2 linked regions of the Methylovirgula sp. 4M-Z18 genome follow. The protein of the gene in region 2 interacts with the protein of the main gene of each other region in a pairwise test. Links are inferred from orthologs where the notes say so. Each region holds a gene or a part of one and is shown on either strand. Other genes may lie near its edges. The genes, in order: V9T28_RS12535 and V9T28_RS19990.

Region 1 (9,246 bases), 1.6 Mb from region 2 along the record:
GTGTACGAAGCTGGGTTCAAACTGTCGGTCGTGCTGCCGCCGCCGATACCGGCCTTCAGCGTGCCGCCCTTCTTGGGCGTCTCGTCGGCATGGGCTTCGACGCTGGCGACCATCGCGGCAATCGCCGCCGTGCTGGCGCCCAGAGCTGCGGAGCGGCCGACGAATTCGCGCCGCGAAATCTTGCCGGCCATATGTTGCAGCTTCCAATATTCCATTTCTGACATGTCTCGATCCCCTCCGTCATGATCCGCCGAAAACGCCGGCGGCCACACACACTTCGCTCACTCCACGAAGCGCGTACGAAAGACTAGATCGCGCTCGGTGACTTAGCTAGTGGTGAACAGTTTTTTTGCGCAGCTGAAAATTGGATTGGATAGCTCATCGCATAGCTGATCGTCCGCGCCGGCCCGTTGCCAACGGAGCAATTGCCGATGCAGTATCGCGCGCTTTTTCATTCGTGTTTGGATTGAGGGTGGGAGATGAGCGGACGGCCTTTCAAGGTCCTTGAGAACGAGTGGATCGTCTTGCGCGACGGCACAAGGCTGGCGGCGCGGATGTGGATGCCCGACGGCGCGGATGCCGATCCGGTGCCGGCGGTTCTCGAATTCTTGCCCTACCGCAAGCGCGATGGGACATCGGTGCGCGACGAATCGACCTATCCGTCTTTTGCGGCGGCGGGCATCGCCGGCGTGCGCGTGGACATCCGCGGCTCGGGTGAATCGGATGGTGTCATCGATGGCGAATATACCCCGCTCGAACTTGCCAACGCCTGCGAAGTGATTGCGTGGATTGCCGCGCAGAGCTGGTCGAATGGCGCGGTCGGGATGATGGGCATCTCCTGGGGCGGGTTCAATTGCCTGCAAGTCGCGGCGTTGCGGCCGCCGGCGCTCAAGGCGGTGATTTCGATCGCTTCGACGGTCGACCGCTACAACGACGACATTCATTACAAGAACGGCTGCCACCTGTCGGCGCAATTGTCCTGGGCCGCGACCATGCTGGCGTATCAGTCGCGCGCGCCCGATCCGGTGCTGGTCGGCGATCGTTGGCGCGACATGTGGATGGAGCGACTCGCCAACGAGCCGTTCTTCATGGAGGAATGGCTTGCCCATCAGCGGCGCGACGATTTCTGGCGGCATGGCTCGATCTGCGACGATTTTTCCGCCGTCGAAGTTCCGGCGCTCGTCATCGCCGGTTGGGCGGACGGCTATCGCAACACGCCGCTGCGCGCGGTCGAAGGGCTGGGCGAGAAGGCGAAAGCGATCATCGGGCCCTGGATTCACAAGTACCCGCATTTTGCTTGGCCGAAGCCGCGCGCCGACTTCTTGAACGAAGCGATCCGGTGGTGGAACCGCTGGCTGCGTGGCGAGGAGAACGGCGCGGACGAGCTGCCGCAAGTTCGTGCCTACGTGCTTGACGCGGTGAAGCCCGCGGCCTGGCGCGATTTCGATCCTGGATTTTGGGTGGCCAAGCAACATTGGCAAAAGCCGCAGTTTCAGGCGTTTCATGCGGACGAATCTGGGGGACTGCGTGCAGGCGCGCGCGCCGGGAACACCGCCGCGCGCGACGTCTATCTCAAATCGCCGCTCGATACCGGCACCGCGTCGGGCGAGTATTTCACGTTGAAGCCGGATGCGGAAATGGCGGGCGATCAGCGCATCGACGATGCGGGGTCGCTGGTCTTCCAGTCGCCGCGGCTCGACGAGGCGCTCGATTGCCTCGGCCAGGCGGTGTTGGAGATCACCGTTTCCTGCGACGCGCCATGGGCGAATTTGGCGGCCCGTCTCGTCGACATTCACCAAGACGGGACCGCGACACGGGTTGCCTTCGGCGTCCTTAACCTCGCACATCGCAACGGCAATGCCGCGCCGGAGCGCCTGGACGGCAAGGCCAAGGTGACCCTGGTGCTCGATGCATGCGGCTACCGCTTCGCCAAGGGACATCGGATTCGCCTGGCTCTTTCCACCGCCTATTGGCCGATGATCCTGCCGCCGCCATTCGATCCAGGCCTCACGCTCGACCAGGCGAGCCTGGAGCTTCGGCTGCCATTACTTGGGGCGTTTGAGGCGCTCGACATGCCGCAGCCGGCCAATCCCAATCCGCTGCCGATCTACAAGAACCTCAAGCAGAGCGAGACGCGGCGCAAGGTCATCCGTGATCTGAACGCGCACCGGACGGATTATTGTATCTACGAAGATACCGGGCTCAATGAACATCCCGAGACGGGCCTCGCGGCGCGGCAGGTTCGTGACGAAGTTTGGTCGATTTCGCCGGACGACCCGTTGTCCATGACGGGGCGGTCGAGCTGGATCTGCGAGATGCAAAGACCGGGTTGGTCGGTGCGGAGCGAGAGTACGGCGAGCATCTCCTGTACCGAGACCCATTGGCGCATCAGCGCCACGGTCCGCGCCTATGAGGGCGAGGCGGAAGTCTTCTGCAAGGACTTCAGCAGCGAAGTGCCGCGCGACTTCATGTGACGTAAGTTCAGGCGGACGAAAAAGTCCGCCTGAACTTTTCGGCTCAAACGCCCTGGCGTTGCAGCCAATATTCGAGCAGACCGACTTGCCAGAGTTTCGAGGCGCCGGCCGGCGTCAGTTGGGTGAGCGGGTTGTCGAGAAGGTTCTGTACCGCCGACGCGTTGAAAATGCCGCGCTTGCGAATGTTGTCGATCGACAGCACACCGCGCAACATCGACAGCGTTCTGCCCTGCACCTGGTTCAAGGCCGGAACCGGGAAATAGCCCTTGGGGCGATCGACGACAGCCTTCGGTAGAAGCTTGCGGCCGAGGCGCTTCAGGATCGCCTTGCCGCCATCCGCCATTTTGTACCCGAGCGGCATGCTCGCGGCGAGGTCGACCACCTTGTCGTCGAGGAACGGCACGCGCGCCTCGAGCCCGGCGGCCATCGTCATATTGTCGACGCGGCTGAGCGGCCCGTTCGCCATCGCGAAGGTGCTCTCGTAGGCCAGGAGATTGTCGATCGGATGGGGCGAGCCGTTCGCCGTCGCAAGGCTTTCGAGGAACGTGCCGGAATGTTCGTTGCTGTGGAAATGCGGCGAGACGAGACGCTTGTATTCCCCATAGCTGCGATCGGCGACCGTGTCGGCGATCGTTTGCGCCGACCGCTGGGCCGGTCCAGGCGGTTCCTGCTCCAGCTTCTCGAACCAATGGTAGCCGGCGAAGATCTCGTCGGCGCCCTGGCCCGAGAGCGCGACTTTCACGTGTTTTGCAACCTCGTGCGACAGGAGATAAAAGCCGATATTGTCGTGGCTCACCATCGGCTCCGACATCGCGCTCACGCAATCGGCAAGCGCTTCGTTCAAATCCGTATTGGGTACGAAAATCTGCGTGTGATCCGTGCCGAAATGCTCGGCCACCAGATCGGAATAAACGAATTCGTCGCCCGACTGGCCGTTCACCTCCTCGAAACCGATGGCGAAGGTCTTCAGGTCCGCGCTGTTGCGCTGCGCCGCGAGCGCAACGAGCAAGGACGAGTCGAGGCCGCCCGAGAGCAGGATGCCGGTCGGCACGTCTGCCGCGAGCTGGCGCTGCGTTGCCTTGGACAAGGTTTCCTCGGTGGCGGCGAGCCAATCCTTGACGGTGAGCGTGTGATCGGCCCGTTCCTCGTTGATCTGCAGGCGCCAATAGGTTTCTTCGTGCCGCGTGCCGTCGGGATCGATGGTCAAAATCGTCGCCGGCGGCAGTTTGCGGATGCCGGCGAGCAGGGTCAGCGGTTCAGGCACTGCGTGAAAGGTCAAATAATAATACAGGGCGTCGCGGTCGATCGACGTGTCGATCCCCTTGAATTGCAGCAACGCCGGCAGCGACGACGCAAATTCGAACGTGTCGGCTTTCTTGGTGTAGTACAGTGGCTTGATGCCCATGCGGTCGCGCGCCAAGACGAGCTTTTCGGTTTCCCAATCCCAGATGGCGAAGGCGAACATGCCGTTGAAACGTCGGATGCAGGCCTTGCCCCAGGCGTGAAAGGCTTTCAACACGACTTCGGTATCGCTGTCGGAAACGAAAACGTAACCGAGCCCTTCGAGTTCGCGCCGCAATTCGAGGAAGTTGTAAATTTCGCCGTTGAAGGTGAGGGCGAGGCCCAAGCCATGATCGACCATGGGCTGCGCCGCCCGCTCGCTGAGATCGAAAATCTTAAGCCGCCGGTGGGCGAGCGCCATATTGTTGATGCTGAAGATGCCGCGGGCATCGGGGCCGCGCGAGCGTTGATGCAGGCTCACACGTTCTAAATCTGCTGGCGACGCGTCTTGCGCGCCAAATTGATACTGGCCGGCAATTCCGCACACAGTAACCTCCAATTTTGGCTGGGAGAAATGAACCTACGGCCGCAAGACCTCTCTGCGTATGGACTATCGAACATCGTATTCTTGCTTCGAAGCGTCGATCGTAGGGTTAGCGGATCGGGGCTGCAGGCAGCCTCATCACAAGCACCCGCCAAGGCGGCAGTGCAAACATTCGCATAGCATTCCCACCGATGCCGTGCGTCGCGAGGGATATGGATCAGGCCTCAAGAAGGAAATACCCCCGTTTTTAGGCCATTTCTTGCCAATTCGCGACGAGTGGGAACCGCGAATACAATCCATGTGCCCTTTTTGTAGACAGCAAATTGGGCGTCAATCGGGCAAGGCGCGCGATTTTTGGAAAATTATATTATTGCAATACGATTCAATAAGGCGGTTGCATGTATCGAAATCTTTAGAAAGCGTTAGGAAACGCCCTCTAGTTCAGCGCTGACCAGCAGCCATTCCTCTTCCGCGGCCGCCAGCGCCTTGTCGAGTTCGGCGCGCTGACGCGAGAGTTCCGCTGCTTTTGCCGGCTCTTTGACGAAGGTTTCCGGCTCCGCCAGCGCCGCGTCGATCTTGCCCCGCAGCGTCTCGAATTTCGCGATCCGCTCTTCCAGCGCGGCGAGCTTGCGGCGGAGCGCACCTAATTCCCTATTCGACAAGACATTGTCCCGGCGCGCCGTCTCGTCCGGCTCTGCGTTGCGCCCGGCCTCCGGTTTCGTCTTTCTGCCATTGCCGGCGGGTTCGGACTTGCTCAGGACGATCTTTTTGTAATCGTCCATGTCGCCGTCGAAGGGCTTGCAGGTGCCGCCCGCCACCAGCCACAGGCGGTCGGCGCAGGCATCAAGCAGATAGCGGTCGTGCGAAACGAGGATGATCGCACCCTGATAGGCGTTGATCGCCTCGATTAGGGCAGAGCGGCTATCGATGTCGAGGTGGTTGGTCGGTTCGTCCATGATCAGCAATTGCGGCCCGTGGAAGGTCGCGAGGCCCATCAGCAGCCGGGCTTTTTCGCCGCCCGAAAGCTGGGTGATCGGCGTGTCTGCCTTCTGGCCCTGAAATCCCATCTGCGCCGCCCGGGTGCGGATGCGCGCCTCGCTCTGATCCTTCATCAGTGGCGCGATATGGCTGTAGGGCGTGCCGGAGGTGTCGAGATCGTCGATCTGGTGCTGGGCGAAAAAGCCGACATCGAGCTTCGTCGCGCGGACGATCTTGCCGCCCATCGCCTCAAGGCGGCCGGCGATCAATTTGGCGAGCGTTGATTTGCCGTTGCCGTTGGAGCCCAGAAGGCCGATCCGGTCGTCATCCGAAATGAACAGATTGAGATGGGACAGGACCTTGCGCTCGCCATAGCCGGCGCTTGCGCCGTCCATCGTGACGATGGGCGGCGAGAGCGGCTTGGCCGGCGAGGGGAAGTGGAACGGCAGCACGTCCTGATCGACGATGAGATCGATATTCTCCATCTTGGCGAGCATCTTGACGCGCGATTGCGCCTGCCGGGCCTTGGAGGCTTTCGCCTTGAAACGGTCGACGAAATCCTGCAGGTGCTTGCGGTGATCGTCCTGCTTCTTTTTCGCCTTGACCAGGAGCGCCTGCTGTTCGGCGCGCAGTTGGGCGAACTGGGTATAATTGCCGCGCCACAGGGTGAGGCGGCCCTGATCGAGATGCAGGATGTGGTCGCACACCGCGTCGAGCAGGTCGCGATCATGCGAGATCACCAGAACGGTCGCCGGATAATGGGCCAGATAATCGATGAGCCAGAGCGTGCCTTCGAGATCGAGGTAATTGGTCGGTTCGTCGAGCAGCAGCAGGTCGGGCGCCGAGAACAGCACCGCGGCGAGGGCGACACGCATACGCCAGCCGCCCGAAAATTCCGACAGGCTGCGCTGCTGCGCGTCATGATCGAAGCCGAGACCGTCCAGGATGGCGGCCGCGCGGGCCGGCGCGGAATGGGCATCGATATCGACGAGGCGCAATTGGATCTCGGAAATCCGGTGCGGATCCTTGGCCGTCTCGGCTTCCGCCAGCAGCGCCTTGCGCTCCTTGTCGGCATCGAGGACGAAGGAGATCAGGGTCTGCGGGCCGCCGGGCGCTTCCTGCTCGACCCGGCCGAGACGCAGGCCCTTGGGCGGTGTCGCTTCGCCACTCTCGGGCGACAGGTCACCGGAAATCATGTTGAACAACGTGGTCTTGCCGGCACCGTTCCGGCCGACAAACCCCACGCGGGCTCGGGCGGGAATGGCGGCGGAGGCCTTGTCGAACAACAGGCGCGGCCCGAGTCGGTAGGTGATGTCGGAGAGGATCAGCATGAGCGAGCTTTTGACGCGCCGGGCCGCGGAAGGCAAGGCCTTGGTGCAGGCGGGGAGGCGCGACGGGATAGGTGGTCGGGTTTCTTCTCCTCAGGTCTCGCGCGAAATGCGTAATTCGGCCGGTGAAGTGTTGAATTTTTACATTAATAAGTTTGTTTAAGATATTAATTCTGTGTATTTTTGTATGCTATTCTAGTACTGTTGTTCAATGGGCGGGGAGGGACAACGCCCGCTGAGGATTTGGCCATCGGCCCAGCCGTCGCGATCGTTCCTCTGGCGCTGACCAAGCTCATCGGCGCCGCCGTCCGTCACGCCGAAGGGACGGACGCCCTGGAACTTCACCAAAACGATGGCGCTCGCGGCTTTCGGCCGCCCCTTTGCTTGCGATCTTGCCGATGCGCAGCTATATAGCCGCACCCTTTCCGGTCCGAACGTTCGTTCGGCCTTTTGCTCCAACCAATGGATCCTGCATGACCACTCAGCGCACGTTCTCGATCATCAAGCCCGACGCCACCCGCCGCAATCTGACCGGCGCGATCAATGCCAAGATCGAGGCGGCAGGCCTGCGCGTCGTGGCGCAGAAGCGGGTTCACATGACCCGCACCCAGGCCGAAACCTTCTACGCCGTGCACAAAGAGCGCCCGTTCTTCGGTGAGCTGGTGGAGCAGATGAGCGCTGCGCCGGTCGTGGTCCAGGTTCTCGAAGGCGAGAACGCTATTGCCCGCTATCGCGAGGTGATGGGCGCGACCAATCCGGAGAAGGCCGACGCCGGGACGATCCGCAAGGAATTCGCGCTCAACATGGGCGAAAACTCCGTCCATGGTTCGGACGCGCCCGAGACCGCCGCGGTCGAAATCGCGCAGTGGTTCGCTGGCAACGAGATCGTCGGCTAAGGCTGATACCGTTTCGTGGTATAGAACCGCCGTCCGCATTGCGGGCGGCGTTTTTTATGGAAGGCGCAGTGCGTTTTCCATAGATTGCGAGCGTGTGGGTGGAGGGGCGCTTGAGCTGAGATGCTGAGGGCATCGGTTGGCTATATTTTTGTCCGCGCCGCATAAGCCGGTTTAGCTCAGCGGCCATATGCATCACGGCCGCATTCCGGAATACAACAATAACATAGCGAGTTAGAACTCATCAGAAACTTCAATTGGTCTTCTCAGACGAAAACTGATCAGGATAATATATCAGGAAGAGTTGAGGCTCGCATGAACGTCCAAGCCAAGATCACCCGCCGCCCGTCGGTCTGCCCGCACGATTGCCCTTCGGCCTGTTCGCTCGAGGTCGAGGTCATCGACGGCCAGCGGATCGGGCGGGTGCATGGCGCCGAGGATCAGACTTATACGGCGGGTGTGATCTGCGCCAAAGTGGCTCGCTATGCGGAGCGTATCCACCATCCGGACCGCCTATTGTACCCGATGAAGCGCATTGGGCCGAAAGGCTCGGGCCAATTCGAGCGGATCGGTTGGGACGAGGCGATGGCTACCATTGCCGAGCGGTTCCATGCGGCCGAGCGCGACTTCGGGGCGGAATCTGTCTGGCCTTATTATTATGCCGGCACGATGGGCCGAGTGATGCGCGATGGCATCAACCGCCTGACCCACGTGAAGAAATATTCGCGGTTCTTCGGCACGATCTGCGTTAATGGCGCGTGGCCCGGCTATATCGCCGGAACGGGCTTTTTGCGCGGGCCGGATCCGCGCGAAATGGCGAAGTCCGATTGCGTGGTCATCTGGGGCACCAATGCGGTGGCAACCCAGGTCAATGTGATGACCCACGCCACAAGGGCCCGCAAGGAGCGGGGCGCCAGGATCGTCGTGATCGACGTCTATGAGACGCCGACCATGAAGCAGGCCGACCTGAAGTTGATTCTGCGGCCCGGCACCGATGGCGCGCTCGCCTGCGCGGTCATGCACGTGCTGTTTCGCGACGGGCTCGCGGATTGGGATTATCTTGAGAAATTCACCGACGCACCGCGCGAACTGCAGCAGCACCTCACCACGCGAGACCCACAATGGGCATCGGCGATCACCGGCCTGAGCGTTGACGAGATCGAGGCGTTCGCCACGCTGGTCGGGACGACCAAGAAGACGTTCTTCCGCCTCGGCTACGGATTTTCGCGGCAGCGCAATGGCGTCGTGAACATGCATGCGGCAAGCTGCGTCGCCGCGGTGACGGGCGCCTGGCAGCATGAGGGCGGCGGCGCCTTTCACAGCAACAGTGGCATCTTCCATTGGCGGACGAGCCTGAACGAGGGGCTCGATCGATTGGACCGTTCGGTCCGCATGCTCGACCAGTCGCGCATCGGCGCGATCCTGACCGGGGATCCGGGGGCGCTGAAAGGCGGGCCGCCGGTCAAGGCCATGCTGATCCAGAACACCAATCCGGTCTCGGTCGCGCCCGATCAGACGCTGGTGAAACAGGGCTTCGCCCGCGAGGATCTCTTCGTCGCCGTGCATGAGCAATTCATGACCGACACGGCGAAAATGGCGGATATCGTCTTGCCGGCGACCATGTTCCTCGAGCATGACGACATTTATTCCGGCGGCGGTCACCAGCACATTGCCTTCGGCGGCAAGCTAATCGACGCACCGGCCGAATGCCGCAGCAACCACGAGGTCATTTGCGATCTGGCCCAACG
Region 2 (9,814 bases):
AGAGCCGCTCGCTGATGCGTATATTGTCCGGCATCCGGTCTTTCGCCCGGCATCTGGAGCGGGAAGGCAAGGCAAAAGTGTCCGCCTTCTCCGCCGTCCGCACACCAAAAATCGCCCGCAGCCTGCCAAAGCCGCTGGCCGCCGAAGCCGCCCGGCGCGTGACGCAGACCGACACGCGCGCCGGGGAAGAGCGCGAACCCTGGGTGCTGGCGCGCGACGCCGCCGTGCTCGCCCTGCTCTATGGCGCGGGCTTGCGCATTTCCGAAGCCCTGGGGATCACGCGGGCGGCGGCGCCGGTCGGGGAGATCGATGCCGTCACCGTGCTCGGCAAGGGCGGCAAGCAGCGCGCAGCGCCCGTCATCGCGCCGGTGCGCCGGGCGGTCGAGGATTATCTTGCGCTCTGCCCCTATGTGTTGAAGCCGGATGGGCCATTGTTCGTCGGGCAAAAGGGCGGACCGCTCAGCTCGCGCATCATTCAGCTTGCCATGCAGCGGCTGCGCGGTGCGCTCGGCCTGCCCGATACCGCAACCCCGCACGCCCTGCGCCATTCCTTCGCGACCCATCTCTTAGGGAACGGCGGCGATTTGCGCACAATTCAGGAATTGCTTGGCCACGCGTCGCTCTCGACGACGCAGATCTACACGGCGGTGGATTCGGCCCGGCTGCTGGCGGCCTATCGCGCCGCCCATCCGCGCGGCCGATGATCCAGCCTCACGCCCGGCGCGTCCGTGTGTAGCGCCACAGCGCGACGAGCCGCCGCCAGAGCGAATGATGGTGGCTATTGGTGAGCCCCTCGTATTGCAGCGCGGTCTTGATCCACGCCTTGATCGGCGCGGTCTGCTCATGCGCCCATGCGTGGGCCTTCATGACCCATTCGTAGAGCGTCTTGAACCACCCGATCGACAAGAGCTTGTCGCGGCACATGGTGAACAGATAAGCGATCAGGCCGTAGCGCACGATCTCGGCAAAAAGGTAAACGCCGCCGGCAAAAAGCCAATGGTGATGCGCCGCGAGCCAAATGGCAGCGATCTTGAAAATCTCCGGCAACAGCAGCGGGATGAGAAAGATCAGCAGGGTCGGATAAGGCGGCAGGGTCTCCATGAAGGCGGCGACCCGCCGCTTCAGCCCCTCCAGCGGCAGGATGGCGATGAACCAGCCAATGATCGGATGCAGGTGGTCCCACAGCCAGGAGAGGCCGAGAAAGATAAGAGCCGTTGCCAGCCACAGCGCTTTTTTAATCGCACGCATCAATCGCCCCAATTTTGGTCGCCCGCACTATAGCAGGAATTGTGGCGAGATTGACGGGGCGGTCTGAACAGACTGCGGCCTTGCGGGCCGCGGTCCATTCCGCTCAAATATGGATCGAGCGCTTCTCGACCCCCATGGCTGCTTCCTTCACCGCCTCCGACATGGTCGGATGGGCGTGGCAGGTGCGAGCAAGGTCCTCGGACGAACCGCCGAATTCCATCAGCACCGCCGCCTCGTGGATCATTTCGCCGGCGCCGAAGCCCACGATATGCGCGCCGAGCACTGCGTCGGTCGCAGCATCGGCCAAGATCTTCACGAAGCCGTCCGTGTGGCGCATCGCGCGGGCGCGGCCATTGGCCGTGAAGGGGAATTTACCGACTTTGTAGGCAATGCCCGCCGCCTTGAGGTCCTCTTCGGTCTTGCCGACGGACGCGATCTCCGGCGAGGTATAAACGACCGCCGGAATGACGTTGTAATTCACATGGCCATGCTGGCCCGCGAGCATCTCCGCGATCGCGACGCCCTCGTCCTCGGCCTTATGGGCCAGCATCGGTCCACGCACCACGTCGCCGATGGCATAGATGCCAGGCACGTTGGTGGCGAAATGCTCGTCGATCACGACGCGCCCGCGCTCGGTGGCGACCCCGGCCGCCTCAAGGCCGAGACCCTCGATATAGGGAGTGCGGCCGGTCGCGATCAGCACGCGCTCGGCCTGCAACGTTTCCGCCGCGCCGCCGGCGACCGGTTCGAACGTCACATCCGCGCCGGAGGCAGAGGTGGTGACCCCGGTCACTTTCGAGGCAAGGCGGAATTTGATGCCCTGCTTTTCCAGCATGCGCTGGACCTGTTTGACGACTTCGCCGTCCATGCCGGGCAAAATGCGATCGAGGAATTCGATCACCGTCACCTCGGCGCCAAGCCGGCGCCAGACCGAGCCGAGCTCCAGGCCGATGACGCCCGCACCGACGACGACGATATGGGCCGGGACCTTGTCGAGTTCGAGCGCGCCGGTCGATGAAATCACGATCTTCTCGTCGATCGGGATGAAATTGCCGTCCCTGTCGCGCAATTTGGCGACATCGGAACCGGTCGCGATCACGATGTTCTTGGTCTCGAGTTCCCTCACCTTACCGTCCTCGCCGGTGACATTCACCTTGCCGGCGCCCGCGATGGCGCCCGTGCCGATATAGCTCTCGATCTTGTTCTTCTTGAACAGGAAGGCGACGCCCTGCACGTTCGCATTCACCGTATCGGTCTTGTGCTTCATCATCGCGATAAGATCGAGCTTCGGCGTATCGACGACGATGCCGAGCGGCGCAAAGCCGTGCGCCGCTTCATCGAACAATTCGGATGCGTGCAGCAACGCTTTCGACGGAATGCAGCCGATATTGAGGCAGGTGCCGCCGAAGGTCTTGCGCTTCTCGACCACGGCCACTTTGAGCCCGAGTTGCGCCGCGCGAATGGCGCAGACATAGCCGCCGGGGCCGGAACCGATTACCACAAGATCATAGGCAGACATCATTCAACTCCAAACGCGAGAAGGCTGCGCGCGAAAGGCGCGGGGGGTCAGTAGCAGCGCACGCCCCAATAGGTTTCGCGGCAATAGGCGGGGCCGGGGTAGAAATAGGCCGGCTCGTAATAATAGGGCGCGCCGCCCATGCGCGCATGGCGCAGATCGTAGCGGCACTGCTTGTATTCTTTCGTCTTCGGGGTCTCGCCGTAGCTGCGGCAGATGGCATCATCGTTGGCGTCCGAATTGGGCGGCACCTCCACAGTGGCGACGCACCCCGACAGACCGAGACCAAGACCCAGAAGCGCAAGAGCGAGAAAAGACGAACGCATGGAAGTCTCCCCAGGGTGTTCTTTCGCGACAGGCCAATGCGCCGATCCGCGCGCAGCACAGCACATGTCGACTGCGCGCCGAAACGACCCGCAGTCGACTAAAGTACAATCACAGATCCAAGACAAGCCGCGCCGGATCTTCCAATGCTTCCTTGACGCGCACCAGGAAGGTGACCGCTTCCTTGCCGTCGACGATGCGGTGGTCGTAGGAGAGCGCCAGATACATCATCGGGCGGATTTCGAGCTTGCCGCCGATCACCATCGGCCGCTCCTGGATCTTGTGCATGCCAAGAATGCCCGATTGCGGCGCGTTCAGAATCGGCGTCGACATCAGCGAGCCGTAGATGCCGCCATTGGTGATCGTGAACGTGCCGCCCTGCATCTCTTCGAGCTTGAGCTGGCCGTCACGGGCGCGCTTGCCGAAATCGCCGATCGTCTTCTCGATCTGCGCCAGGCTGAGCCGATCCGCATCACGCACCACCGGCACGACAAGGCCCTTGTCGGTGCCGACCGCGATGCCGACGTGATAATAGTTCTTATAGACGAGATCCGTGCCGTCGATCTCGGCGTTCACCGCCGGGATTTCCTTGAGCGCCTGGGTGCAGGCCTTGGCGAAGAAGCTCATGAAGCCGAGCTTCACGCCGTGCTTCTTCTCGAACACGTCCTTGTATTTGGTGCGCAGGGCCATCACTTCGGTCATGTCGACCTCGTTGAAGGTCGTCAGCATCGCGGCGGTGTTCTGTGCGTCCTTGAGGCGGCGGGCGATAGTCTGGCGCAATTTCGTCATGCGCACGCGCTCTTCGCGGGAGGCATCGTCGGGCGCGGAGGGCGCGCGGACGCTCACCGGCGCAGGAGCGGCCGGCGGCAAAGTCACTTGGCCGATGACCGGCGCGCTTGGGCTCGCAATGGCGGCGAGCACATCGCCCTTCAGCACCTGGCCGCGCTTGCCGGAGCCGGCGACATCGGCAACCGCAATATTGCTCTCAGCGGCGAGCTTGGCCGCGGACGGCGCGGGCGGCATCGAAGTTGCGGCCACGGCAGCTTCGGCTTTCGCGGCAGGGGCCGGGGCTTCCGCCTTCGGCGCCGGAGCCTCAGCCTTTGCGGCGGGGGCCGCGGCCGCTGCAGCGCCGCCTGCGCCGATCTGGCCGAGCAGCGCGCCGACGCCGACCGTCTCGCCTTCCTTGGCGACGATCTCGGCCAGCGTTCCCGAGGCGGGCGCGTTGACTTCCAACGTCACCTTGTCGGTCTCGAGTTCGAGCACGGGCTCGTCGGCCTTCACGGCTTCGCCGATCTTCTTGAACCAGCGGCCGATGGTCGCCTCGGTGACGGATTCGCCCAGAGTTGGAACACGGATTTCGGTCATGATGATAACTTTCGATATGTCTATCTTTGAAGAAAAACCGGCGCGGGTTGCGCGCCGGCCGTTTTATTCGGCATAGGCTTGATCGAGGAAGTCCTTGAGCTGGGCGAGATGCTTCGACATCAGGCCGGTCGCGGTCGCGGCGGAGGCCGGACGTCCGACATAGCGCGCGCGCTTGACCTTGCTGCCGATCTGATTGAGCACCCATTCGAGCAGCGGTTCGACAAAGCTCCAGGCTCCCATGTTCTTGGGCTCTTCCTGGCACCAGATGAACTCGGCCTTCTTGAAGCGCGACAATTCATTGACCAGGGCTTTCGCCGGGAACGGATAGAGCTGTTCGACGCGCAGGATATAAACGTCGTCGATGCCGCGCTTCTCGCGCTCCTCGTAAAGATCGTAATAGACCTTGCCCGAGCACAGGATGACGCGGCGGATCTTCTCGTCCTTCACGAGCTTGATCTTCTCGCCCTTGTGCGATTCGGCGTCATCCCACAGCAGGCGGTGGAAGGACGAACCGACCGTCATGTCGTCGAGGGTCGAGACGGCGCGCTTGTGGCGCAGCAGGCTCTTCGGCGTCATCAGGATCAGCGGCTTGCGGATCTCGCGCTTGAGCTGCCGGCGCAGGATGTGGAAGTAATTGGCCGGCGTCGAGCAATTCGCCACCTGCATATTGTCTTCCGCGCACATCTGCAGATAGCGCTCGAGCCGAGCCGAGGAATGTTCCGGCCCCTGGCCCTCATAGCCGTGCGGCAGCAGGCACACGAGACCGGACATGCGCAGCCATTTGCGTTCGCCCGACGACACGAACTGATCGAACAGGACCTGCGCGCCATTGGCGAAATCGCCGAACTGCGCTTCCCACAAGGTCAGGGCGTTCGGCTCGGACAGCGAATAGCCGTATTCGAACCCGAGCACCGCCTCTTCCGAGAGCATCGAATTGATGACCTCGTAACGCGCCTGGCCGTCGCGGATGTGGTTGAGCGGCACGTAGCGCGCTTCCGTCTCCTGATCGATCAGCACCGAATGGCGTTGCGAGAACGTGCCGCGCTCGCAATCCTGACCGGACAGGCGCACGCGGTGCCCTTCGTCGACGAGCGACCCGAAAGCCAAGGCCTCGGCCATCGCCCAATCGATGCCCTCGCCGGTCTCCACCATCTTGCGGCGGTTCTCCAGGAAGCGGCCGATGGTCTTGTGCACGCGGAAGGTCGGGGGAACTTCGGTGATCTTCTGCGCGAGTTCCTTGAGCTTGCTGATGTCGAGGCCGGTCTGGCCGCGCCGGTCGTCTTCGACGAGTTCGTTCGCCGATTTCAAGCCGACCCAGCGGCCGTCGAGCCAATCGGCCTTGTTGGGCCTATAGGCTTGCCCCGCTTCGAACTCGGCCTCCAACCGCTGCCGCCAATCGGCGCGCAACTTGTCGACTTCACCGGCGGTGACCACGCCTTCCGCAACCAGCTTTTCGGAATAAAGCTCCAGCGTCGACTTCAGGCTGCGGATCTTGCGATACATCAGCGGCTGGGTGAAGCCCGGCTCGTCGCCCTCGTTATGGCCATAGCGGCGATAGCAGAACATGTCGATGACGACGGGCTTGTGGAACTGCTGGCGGAATTCGATCGCGACTTTTGCCGCGAACACCACCGCTTCCGGATCGTCGCCGTTCACGTGGAAGATCGGCGCCTCGATCATCTTGGCCACATCCGACGGATAGGGCGTCGAGCGCGAGTAGCGCGGATAGGTCGTGAAGCCGATCTGGTTGTTGATGATGAAATGCAGCGAGCCACCGGTGCGATGGCCCTTGATGGCCGACATGCCGAAACATTCCGCCACGACGCCCTGGCCGGCGAAGGCCGCATCGCCGTGCAGCAGCAGCGGCAGCACTTTCGAGCGCTCGGAGATGTCGCTCAACTGATCCTGCTTGGCACGCACTTTGCCGAGCACGACCGGATTGACGATTTCGAGATGCGAGGGATTGGCGGTGAGCGACAGATGCACCTTGTTGCCGTCGAACTCGCGGTCCGACGAGGCGCCGAGGTGATATTTCACGTCGCCCGAGCCTTCCACATCGTCGGGCGCGAACGAACCGCCGCGGAACTCATGGAACAGCGCGCGATGCGGCTTGTTCATGACCTGGGTGAGCACGTTGAGCCGGCCACGATGCGCCATGCCGAGCACCATATCGCGCACGCCCAATTGGCCGCCGCGCTTGATGATCTGCTCCAGCGCCGGAATCAGCGATTCCGCGCCGTCGAGGCCAAAGCGCTTGGTCCCGGTGAATTTCACGTCGAGATATTTCTCGAAGCCTTCGGCCTCGACGAGCTTCGAGAGAATCGCACGCTTGCCCTCGCGGGTGAAGGAGATCTCCTTATCCGGCCCCTCGATGCGGCGCTGCAGCCAGTCCTTGGCCGCAGGGTCGCTGATGTGCATGAACTCGAAGCCGATCGTGCTGCAATAGGTGCGGCGCAAAATGCCGAGCATTTCGCGGATCGTCGCATATTCCAGACCGAGCACGTTATCGATGAAGATCTTGCGGTCCCAATCGGCCTCGGAGAAGCCATAAGACGAGGGATGCAATTCCTCATGATCCTTCTGTGGCTCGAGGCCCAAAGGATCGAGGTTCGCGTAGAGATGGCCGCGCATACGATAGGCGCGCACCATCATCACGGCGCGTACCGAATCGCGCGTTGCCTGCAGCACATCGGCGGCGGATATGTCCGCGCCCTTCGCAGCCGCTTTCGCCTTGACCTTGTCGGTCAGCATCTTCTCGACCTGCGGCCAATTGCCGTCGAGCGCGGACACCAATTCGCCATTGGCATGAATCGGCCAGTTGGGCTTCGTCCACGACGCGCCCTTGGCGGATTTCTCGACCGCGGTGCGGTCATCGTTCAGTGCGTCGAAAAATTCGCGCCACGCCGGCTCGACCGCATTCGGGTCGGCCTCATAGCGGGCCTGCAAATTTTCAATATAAGCCGCGTTGGCACCGTAAAGAAATGATGTCGAAAGCAGCGCTTCGTTTTGATCCTGGCGTGCCATGGTTACACCCTTTGTTCGCAGGCTCTTCCACCTGCAAATATGTTTTAGTCAACGATAAACAGCTTGGCGCCGATCGCCGTGCTTGAACGATGCGGTTCAGCATCATCAGCCACTTGGTAAGACATGCCGGGGAGCAGCTTGAATGTGCGCCCGTCAGCCAGCACCGTGTCCAATTCGCCCTCGAGGCAGAACAGGACGTGACCTTTCGAACACCAGTGATCGGCTTCATACCCTGCCGTATATTCGACCATCCGCACGCGGATCTGGTTGCCTTCCGGACCAAACACCCGCGTACGCCACACAGCATGACCGGCATCGCCCGCGTGCCGGGTTGCACCAACTTGCTCCCAGTCGACCACGTTGAAGGCGATGTCGGTCATTCGCATCTCATTATCCCTTCAACACATCCACCAAGGTCTTGCCGAGCCTTGCGGGCGACGGCGAGACGCGGATGCCGGCGGCTTCCATCGCCGCGATCTTGTCCTCGGCGCCGCCTTTGCCGCCGGCGATGATCGCCCCGGCATGGCCCATACGGCGTCCGGGAGGCGCGGTGCGGCCGGCGATGAAGCCGACGACCGGTTTCTTCCGGCCGCGCTTCGCCTCGTCGGCGAGGAACTGCGCCGCGTCCTCTTCGGCGGAGCCGCCGATTTCACCGATCATGATGATCGAATCGGTCTTTTCGTCGGCGAGGAACATCTCCAGCACGTCGATGAATTCGGTGCCCTTGACCGGGTCGCCGCCGATGCCCACCGCCGTCGTCTGGCCGAGGCCTTCCTGCGTCGTCTGGAACACGGCTTCGTAGGTCAGCGTGCCGGAGCGCGAGACGATGCCGACATTGCCGGGCTTGAAAATATTGCCCGGCATGATGCCGATCTTGCATTCGCCGGCCGTCATGACGCCAGGGCAATTCGGGCCGATCAGCCGCGACTTGGAGCCGGACAGCGCCCGCTTCACCTTCACCATGTCCTCGACCGGGATGCCTTCGGTGATGCAGACGATGAGCGGAATTTCCGCCTGGATCGCTTCGCAGATCGCATCCGCCGCCCCCGGCGGCGGTACGTAGATGACGGACGCATCGGCGCCAGTCGCGTCTTTGGCTTCCATCACCGTGTCGAACACCGGCAGGCCGAGATGCCGCGAACCACCCTTGCCGGGCGACGTGCCGCCAACGATCTTGGTGCCGTATGCAATCGCCTGTTCGGAATGGAACGTGCCGTTCTTGCCGGTGAAACCTTGGGTGATGACTTTGGTATTTGCGTCGATCAGAACGGACATTAGCGAACCTCCTTCACGGCTTTCACAATCTTCTGCGCGGCATCGTCGAGATCGTCTGCCGGAATGACATTGAGGCCGGAGTCCGCAATGATTTTCTTACCCAATTCGACATTCGTGCCCTCGAGCCGCACGACCAGCGGCACTTGCAGGCCGACTTCCTTGACCGCCGCAATCACGCCTTCCGCGATCACGTCGCAGCGCATGATGCCGCCGAAGATGTTGATCAGAATGCCCTGCACATTCGGATCGGCGGTGATGATCTTGAAGGCCGCCGTCACTTTCTCCTTGCTGGCGCCGCCGCCGACGTCGAGGAAGTTGGCCGGCGCTTCGCCATAGAGCTTGATGATGTCCATGGTCGCCATGGCAAGGCCGGCGCCGTTGACCATGCAGCCGATCGTGCCGTCGAGGGTGATGTAATTCAGGTCGTGCTTGGAGGCTTCGATCTCTTTGGCATCTTCCTCCGTCTCGTCGCGCAGCGCGACGACGTCGGGGTGCCGGTAGAGCGCGTTGGAGTCGAACGACACTTTCGCGTCGAGGCAGCGCAATTGCCCCTGCTTGGTGATGATCAGCGGGTTGATCTCGAGCATCGCCATATCCTTGGCGACGAAGGCGGTATAGAGTTGCGCCACGAGCTTGTCGGCCTGCTTGGCAAGATCACCGGAGAGGCCGAGCGCCTTGGCGGCCAGACGGCCGTGATGAGGCATGATGCCGGTCGCGGGATCGACCGAGAAGGTCACGATCTTTTCCGGATGGTGATGGGCAACTTCCTCGATATCCATGCCGCCTTCGGTGGAGACGACGAACGCGACGCGCGAGGTGGCGCGGTCGACGAGAATGGAGAGATAGAATTCCTTCTCGATGTCGGAGCCGTCTTCGATATAAAGGCGGTTGACCTGCTTGCCCGCCGGACCCGTCTGCACGGTCACGAGCGTGGAGCCGAGCATCTCGCTGGCGAAAGTCTTGACCTCATCGACGCTTTTCGCGAGGCGCACGCCGCCTTTGTCGCCGGCCGACGCTTCCTTGAACTTGCCCTTGCCGCGGCCGCCGGCGTGGATCTGGCTT

The links.
Region 1: the proteins of V9T28_RS19990 (region 2) and V9T28_RS12535 interact in binary tests that used the Escherichia coli proteins (3 or more experiments, as listed by UniProt). The link is inferred for Methylovirgula sp. 4M-Z18 from one-to-one orthologs.

What each region holds. Positions count from the first base shown.
Region 1 is NZ_CP149574.1:2,698,086-2,707,331, reverse strand. Bases 4,166-7,118 are described here. They hold V9T28_RS12535 (ABC-F family ATP-binding cassette domain-containing protein), read right to left. Parts: upstream 6,609-7,118; coding sequence 4,722-6,608; downstream 4,166-4,721. Other genes in these bases: ndk (nucleoside-diphosphate kinase), read left to right, coding at 7,079-7,118; V9T28_RS12530 (hypothetical protein), read left to right, coding at 6,607-6,768; V9T28_RS12540 (N-acetylglutaminylglutamine amidotransferase), read right to left, coding at 4,166-4,302. Also shown: V9T28_RS12550 (ABC transporter substrate-binding protein), read right to left, coding at 1-224; V9T28_RS12545 (CocE/NonD family hydrolase), read left to right, coding at 480-2,474; more of V9T28_RS12540, read right to left, coding at 2,518-4,165; more of ndk, read left to right, coding at 7,119-7,501; V9T28_RS12520 (molybdopterin-containing oxidoreductase family protein), read left to right, coding at 7,814-9,246. UniProt on the Escherichia coli protein: Genetic data indicate it may be involved in ribosome assembly or function.
Region 2 is NZ_CP149574.1:4,334,383-4,344,196, forward strand. What follows is about bases 4,317-7,837. They hold V9T28_RS19990 (2-oxoglutarate dehydrogenase E1 component), read right to left. Parts: upstream 7,478-7,837; coding sequence 4,517-7,477; downstream 4,317-4,516. Other genes in these bases: odhB (2-oxoglutarate dehydrogenase complex dihydrolipoyllysine-residue succinyltransferase), read right to left, coding at 4,317-4,453; V9T28_RS19995 (DHCW motif cupin fold protein), read right to left, coding at 7,522-7,837. In the rest of the region: V9T28_RS19965 (tyrosine recombinase XerC), read left to right, coding at 1-704; V9T28_RS19970 (hypothetical protein), read right to left, coding at 712-1,248; lpdA (dihydrolipoyl dehydrogenase), read right to left, coding at 1,352-2,767; V9T28_RS19980 (hypothetical protein), read right to left, coding at 2,815-3,090; more of odhB, read right to left, coding at 3,200-4,316; more of V9T28_RS19995, read right to left, coding at 7,838-7,863; sucD (succinate--CoA ligase subunit alpha), read right to left, coding at 7,868-8,752; sucC (ADP-forming succinate--CoA ligase subunit beta), read right to left, coding at 8,752-9,814. UniProt on the Escherichia coli protein: E1 component of the 2-oxoglutarate dehydrogenase (OGDH) complex which catalyzes the decarboxylation of 2-oxoglutarate, the first step in the conversion of 2-oxoglutarate to succinyl-CoA and CO(2).